DNA from 3 places in the Enterobacter sp. PL_is511 genome. Region 3 is predicted to be linked to each of the others. Evidence: riboswitches for the same ligand, from Rfam matches in the RefSeq annotation. Region 3 holds a riboswitch; each other region holds the start of a gene.
What was found. A riboswitch is a leader RNA that binds a small molecule or an ion and turns the genes downstream of it on or off. The one in region 3 is predicted to bind thiamine pyrophosphate.

Region 1 (2,262 bases), on a different contig from region 3:
ATCTCCTCTTTGACCGCCGCACCCACCGCGGGGCAAACCAGGCCGTCCGCAAGTGGATCAGCCACGTGTTGTCCCCTGCCAATCTGATCTACCATGCGGAAGCGCAGTACCAGACATACTGGTTCCCGGCCTACGGCCTGCTTCCGCGCTGGCACCACGCCCGCCCGTCGCACTGCGACAAGCCCGCAGGGCTGGAGTCCATCACCTTGACCTACTACCGCGAGCACGTGGAGCATCGTTTTATCGCGAGGATCATGACCCGACTACTGGCAGCCGAAGGAGTAACGCTGGAGGTCAGGGAAGTTGACTATGACGAATGGCACCAGGGGGATATCACCAGTGATATCTGGCTTAACAGCGCCAACTTCACCCTGCCGCTCGATTTCTCGCTCTTCTCGCACCTGTATGAAGTCCCGCTGATCCAGCACTGCATCGACCGTGACTGGCAGCAGGATGCCGCCCAGTGGCGCGCGGGCGAGATGAATCTTGCCGTGTGGTGCCAGCAGCTACTGGCCGAACAGACCATCGTCCCGTTAATCCACCACTGGCTGATGATCCAGGGTCAGCGCAGTATGCGCGGCCTGCGGATGAATACCCTGGGCTGGTTTGATTTTAAATCCGCCTGGTTTGCGCCCCCGGAGCCATAACGCTTTCGTAATATTCACCAAATCATTACAATAGCGCCGTTCTCAACGGGGTGCTGCATCACAGATGTGCGCTGAGATAATACCCGTCGAACCTGATCCGGATAACGCCGGCGAAGGGATTTGAGGCTGTCGCTCAAAATCCTTTGCCACTCAACTTTGAGGTGCAAAGTGTTAAAAAAAGTTCTCCCCCTGCTGGCGCTGTTTGCGCTGCCTGCTTTTGCGAAGCCCGTCCTGACGGTCTACACCTATGACTCCTTCTCTGCCGACTGGGGCCCTGGCCCGGTAGTCAAAAAAGCCTTTGAAGCCGACTGCAACTGCGAGCTGAAGTTCGTCGCACTGGAAGATGGCGTGTCGCTGCTCAACCGCCTGCGTATGGAAGGGAAAAACAGCAAGGCTGACGTGGTGCTCGGGCTGGATAACAACCTGCTGGACGCCGCCTCGCAGACCAAACTGTTTGCCAAAAGCGGCGTCGCGGCAGATGCCGTTAATGTGCCTGGCGGCTGGAAGAACGACACCTTTGTGCCGTTCGATTACGGCTACTTTGCTTTTGTTTATGACAAAAATAAGCTGAAAAACCCGCCGAAGAGTCTGAAAGAGCTGGTGGAAAGTGACCAGAAGTGGCGCGTGATTTATGAAGATCCGCGTACCAGCACGCCGGGGCTGGGCCTGCTGCTGTGGATGCAAAAGGTTTACGGGGATAAGGCGCCGGAAGCGTGGCAGAAGCTGGCCGCCAAAACCGTCACCGTGACCAAGGGCTGGAGCGAAGCCTATGGTCTGTTCCTGAAAGGCGAAAGCGACCTGGTGCTGAGCTACACCACCTCTCCGGCCTACCACATTATCGCCGAGAAGAAAGACAACTACGCTGCGGCGAATTTCACTGAAGGGCACTATCTGCAGGTGGAAGTGGCCGCGCGTACCGCCGCCAGCAAACAGCCGGAGCTGGCCGAGAAGTTCCTGAAGTTCATGGTTTCACCGGCGTTCCAGAATGCGATTCCCGCAGGCAACTGGATGTATCCGGTCACTAACGTTGCGCTTCCAGCAGGTTTTGAGCAGCTGACCAAACCAACAACCTCGCTGGAGTTTACGCCGCAGCAGGTCGCCGCGCAGCGTGCAGCATGGGTAAGTGAATGGCAACGCGCCGTCAGCCGCTAATTCCCGGCTGGCTACTGCCCGGGCTGCTCGCCGCCATAGTGATGGTGGTGGTCAGCCTGGGGGCTTTTCTTGCACTGTGGTTCAACGCGCCAGAGAGCGATCTGCTCGCCCTCTGGCACGACAGCTACCTCTGGCACGTTATCCGGTTCTCCTTCTGGCAGGCGTCGCTTTCTGCCCTGCTGTCGGTGATCCCGGCCATTTTTCTGGCGCGCGCCCTGTATCGGCGGCGTTTCCCCGGCAGGCAGGCCCTGCTGCGCCTGTGCGCCATGACGCTGATCCTGCCCGTGCTGGTGGCGGTATTCGGCATTTTGAGCGTTTACGGTCGCCAGGGCTGGCTGGCATCGCTGTTCGGCCAGCTTGGTCTGGAATGGTCATTCTCGCCTTACGGGCTGCAGGGCATCCTGCTGGCACACGTCTTTTTCAATATGCCGATGGCAACGCGCCTCTTCTTGCAGGCGCTGGA
Region 2 (2,262 bases), on a different contig from region 3:
CTTGCTTGAGATCGTCAACATCAAGATTAAGCGTATCAATGTTATTTTGCGCACCTTGCGCCCATTGAGTAGAGCCGGAGTTATCACTTGCAAAATCTACAGCGTGAGAAGCATTGATAGAACCAGCGAATACAGCACCAAACACGAAAACAGCCAGAATAGAACGTTTCATTTTATATCTCACTAATAAATAAGGATTAAATTCATTGTCAAAAGCTTTTGCAAGCGCTTAGCTTTCTAACCGATATGGAGATTAACCCTGCTATTAGTCTGTACTAAATTAGGTTAATTCTCGCGCAATTCTTTTTTTATAAGATGAATTAACTATCCAGGATTGCACATAAGTCAATGTTGATCTGGATCACGTAAAGCACTAAATGCAACAGTGTCCAGGGGTGGTGTAAGAAGACTTTCTTCAATATATACATTGCCTTATAGTTTGAATTGTTAACTATGACTCAGTGTTTAAACTATTGAAATAGATGCAAATGTCTAAATTAAGTGTATGACTTAATGAACACTTTGTGTTTCGAGTGAAATAGGGTTTATTGTCTTCTAAAAGTCACATTGAAGGGATTAAAAATTCTTATACTCAAGCCAGATTTTTAGTGATAAATGAAATGTTAATCATTTGATAATAATCGGCACTAAATATGGCTGTTTTGTAATATTCATTAATATAGAGCCTAAAAACTCTTGCAGAATTCTGACGACAATATGACCTCCTCCCAGTTGATGAATACGCCGCGATGTTAGGAGTGCCTTAATAAGTCACATGAGGACATCCCAATGAAGAAGCGACAACCGCAAGGGCACGCTTGCGTCAGCGAGCAACTTCCCCTAATCTGGAAAAAAGTATAGAGATTTAATCTTCATGACTCGGGGTGCCCCATCACTGATGGGCTGAGAAATACCCGCAACACCTGATCTGGATAATGCCAGCGTAGGGAAGTCAGATGCCTTCCCGGTCATCGCTTCTTCACGCAAGGCAGGAGCGAACCCATGCAGCCTGACCTGCTCGATTTACACGTTTTACACCACTTCCGAACCCGTTCTCCACTGACCCATTGTATGACCAACGATGTTGTACAGACCTTTACGGCCAACGTTTTGCTGGCGCTTGGCGCATCACCGGCGATGGTGATCGAGGCCGAAGAGGCCGAGCAGTTTGCCGCGATAGCCGATGCGCTGCTGGTTAACGTTGGCACGCTGACCGCGCCGCGCGCCCAGTCGATGCGTCGGGCAATAGAAAGCGCGGTGGCGGCAGGCAAACCCTGGACGCTGGACCCGGTTGCCGTTGGCGCGATCGCGTTCCGTACCCGTTTTTGCCATCAAATTCTTGCCCTGAAACCGGCTGCCATTCGCGGCAATGCCTCAGAAATCCTTGCTCTTGCCGGAATGAGCGCAGGCGGGCGCGGCGTCGATACGACCGATACCGCCGCCAGCGCGGTGCCCGCTGCTCAGGCGCTGGCCCGCCAGACCAATGCCGTTGTGGTCGTCACCGGTGAGGTGGATTACATCACTGACGGACAACGCACCCGAACGGTAACCGGCGGTGACCCGCTGATGACACGCGTGGTGGGCACCGGGTGCGCGCTCTCCGCCGTCGTCGCGGCGAGCTGCTCGCTGCCGGGCGACCGGCTGGATAATATCGCTGCTGCCTGCGGATGGATGAAGCGAGCTGGCTCATTCGCTATTGCGCAGTCTCGTGGCCCGGGCAGTTTTGCCAGCGTGTTCCTGGATGCGCTCTACACGCTGGAGGAGCAGGCATGAAGCGGATTAACGCTCTGACCATTGCCGGTACCGATCCCAGCGGCGGCGCGGGTATCCAGGCTGACCTGAAAACCTTCTCCGCGCTTGGCGCATACGGCTGTTCCGTCATCACCGCGCTGGTGGCGCAAAACACGCGCGGTGTGCAGTCGGTCTACCGTATCGAGCCGGATTTTGTTGCCGCACAGTTGGATTCGGTGTTCAGCGACGTGCGCATTGATAGCACTAAAATCGGCATGCTGGCCGAGACGGACATTGTTGAAGCGGTGGCCGAGCGGCTTAAGCGTTATGCGGTGCAAAACGTGGTGCTGGATACCGTCATGCTGGCAAAAAGCGGCGACCCGCTGCTCTCCGCCTCTGCCGTGGAAACCCTGCGTAAAAAGCTGCTGCCGCAGGTGGCGCTCATCACGCCCAATCTGCCAGAAGCCGCCGCGCTGTTAGGCACATCGCACGCGCAAACTGAACGCGAGATGAAAGCGCAGGGGAACGCGC
Region 3 (2,262 bases):
CCAAGATCTGATTTTTCAATAATACGATCCATATCTATTGCACTACCTTCGCTTCACTGACATGTTGTTAGCATTGTGGTTACATTCTGGATAAGCAGATTCAATCCTACATTTTGCGGAGTCGACCATGTTAAACCAGCTGGAAAGCCTGACTGAGCGCGTTAGAGGAAGTAACAAACTGGTGGATCGCTGGCTACATGTGCGCAAGCATCTACTCGTGGCTTATTACAATCTGGTCGGCATTAAGCCTGGCAAAGAATCGTTTATGCGACTGAATGAAAAAGCGCTGGATGATTTTTGTCAGGGCCTGGTCGACTATCTGTCCGACGGCCATTTCAATATTTATGAACGCATTATCCGCGAAATGGAAGGGACAACACCGTATTTAGCAGCCAGCAAGCTCTATCCGCTGCTGGAAGCCAACACCCAGCAGATCATGGATTACTATGATTCCGCGCTCGAGAACGCCATCGATCACGATAACTATCTTGAGTTTCAGCGGGCGCTATCCGACCTCGGTGAAGCGCTGGAAGAGCGATTCACGCTGGAAGATAAGCTGATCGCCCTCGTGCTGGACAATGATTTGAACATCAGTAACGAAGAGAACGTCGCGCGCCCTGCTTGAGTTCTTCACCGTTAACGAGTAATTTACAACCATTCGCCCCTCTCACGAGGGGGATTTTTCTTGTCGGAGTGCCCAGCGCCTGAAAGCGCGGGCTGAGACCGTTAATTCGGGATCCGCGGAACCTGATCAGGCTAATACCTGCGAAGGGAACAAGAGTCACACTGCTGTTGTATCGCTCCCCGGGCGATCCTCTCTTGCTTCATCCGTCGTCTGACAAGCCATGTCCTTCACTTTTGGAATGAGCTATGTCTACTGCAAAACTGACCCGCCGCGAACAGCGCGCACAGGCCCAACACTTCATCGACACCCTGGAAGGCACCGCTTTCCCGAACTCGAAACGCATCTACATTTCCGGCTCGCAGGCCGATATCCGCGTCCCGATGCGCGAAATCCAGCTCAGCCCGACGCTTATCGGCGGCAGCAAAGAGAATCCGCAGTACGAAGACAACGAAGCCGTGCCGGTGTATGACACCTCCGGTCCGTACGGCGACCCTGATGTTGCCATCAACGTCCAGCAGGGTCTGGCTAAGCTGCGCCAGCCGTGGATTGATGCGCGCAACGACTGCGAGGAACTGAGCGTGCGCAGCTCTGCGTACACCAAAGAGCGCCTGGCCGACGACGGTCTGGACGAGCTGCGCTTTACCGGCCTGCTGACGCCAAAACGCGCTAAAGCGGGCAAATGCGTGACCCAGCTGCACTACGCCCGCCAGGGCATCGTCACGCCGGAAATGGAATTCATCGCCATCCGCGAAAACATGGGTCGCGAGCGCATCCGTAGCGAAGTGCTGCGCTATCAGCATCCGGGTGAAGGCTTTGGCGCTCGCCTGCCGGAGAACATCACGCCGGAGTTTGTGCGTGACGAAGTGGCCGCCGGGCGCGCGATTATCCCCGCCAACATTAACCACCCGGAATCCGAGCCGATGATTATCGGCCGCAACTTCCTGGTGAAGGTCAACGCGAACATCGGTAACTCGGCCGTGACCTCCTCCATCGAAGAAGAGGTGGAAAAGCTGGTCTGGTCCACGCGCTGGGGCGCGGACACGGTAATGGACCTCTCCACCGGCCGCTATATTCACGAAACCCGCGAATGGATCCTGCGTAACAGCCCGGTACCGATTGGCACCGTCCCGATTTATCAGGCGCTGGAGAAGGTCAACGGCATTGCCGAAGACCTGACCTGGGAAGCGTTCCGCGACACGCTGCTGGAGCAAGCCGAGCAGGGCGTGGACTACTTCACCATTCACGCGGGCGTGCTGCTGCGCTACGTGCCGATGACGGCGAAGCGTCTGACCGGTATCGTCTCGCGCGGCGGTTCCATCATGGCGAAGTGGTGCCTGTCCCATCACCAGGAAAACTTCCTCTATGAACACTTCCGCGAGATCTGCGAAATCTGCGCCGCCTATGACGTCTCCCTGTCGCTGGGCGACGGCCTGCGTCCGGGCTCCATCCGCGACGCCAACGACGAAGCGCAGTTTGCCGAGCTGCACACGCTGGGCGAGCTGACTAAAATCGCCTGGGAGTATGACGTGCAGGTGATGATTGAAGGCCCGGGACACGTGCCGATGCAGATGATCCGCCGCAACATGACCGAAGAGCTGGAGCACTGCCATGAGGCCCCGTTCTATACCCTGGGACCG

Region 1: it holds a riboswitch for thiamine pyrophosphate, as region 3 does, so the genes downstream of both, thiB (thiamine ABC transporter substrate binding subunit) here and thiC (phosphomethylpyrimidine synthase ThiC) in region 3, are expected to answer to the same signal.
Region 2: it holds a riboswitch for thiamine pyrophosphate, as region 3 does, so the genes downstream of both, thiM (hydroxyethylthiazole kinase) here and thiC (phosphomethylpyrimidine synthase ThiC) in region 3, are expected to answer to the same signal.

What each region holds. Positions count from the first base shown of each region.
Region 1 is NZ_JBVPGP010000022.1:93,237-95,498, reverse strand. Features, by position in the region: gene sgrR (HTH-type transcriptional regulator SgrR) at 1-647, shown strand, start outside; TPP riboswitch at 684-784, shown strand; gene thiB (thiamine ABC transporter substrate binding subunit) at 816-1,799, shown strand; gene thiP (thiamine/thiamine pyrophosphate ABC transporter permease ThiP) at 1,775-2,262, shown strand, end outside.
Region 2 is NZ_JBVPGP010000016.1:95,082-97,343, reverse strand. Features, by position in the region: gene AC0TN7_RS03615 (YadA C-terminal domain-containing protein) at 1-172, opposite strand, end outside; TPP riboswitch at 871-967, shown strand; gene thiM (hydroxyethylthiazole kinase) at 1,003-1,773, shown strand; gene thiD (bifunctional hydroxymethylpyrimidine kinase/phosphomethylpyrimidine kinase) at 1,770-2,262, shown strand, end outside.
Region 3 is NZ_JBVPGP010000009.1:7,811-10,072, forward strand. Features, by position in the region: gene nudC (NAD(+) diphosphatase) at 1-32, opposite strand, end outside; gene AC0TN7_RS00270 (Rsd/AlgQ family anti-sigma factor) at 128-625, shown strand; TPP riboswitch at 680-791, shown strand; gene thiC (phosphomethylpyrimidine synthase ThiC) at 871-2,262, shown strand, end outside.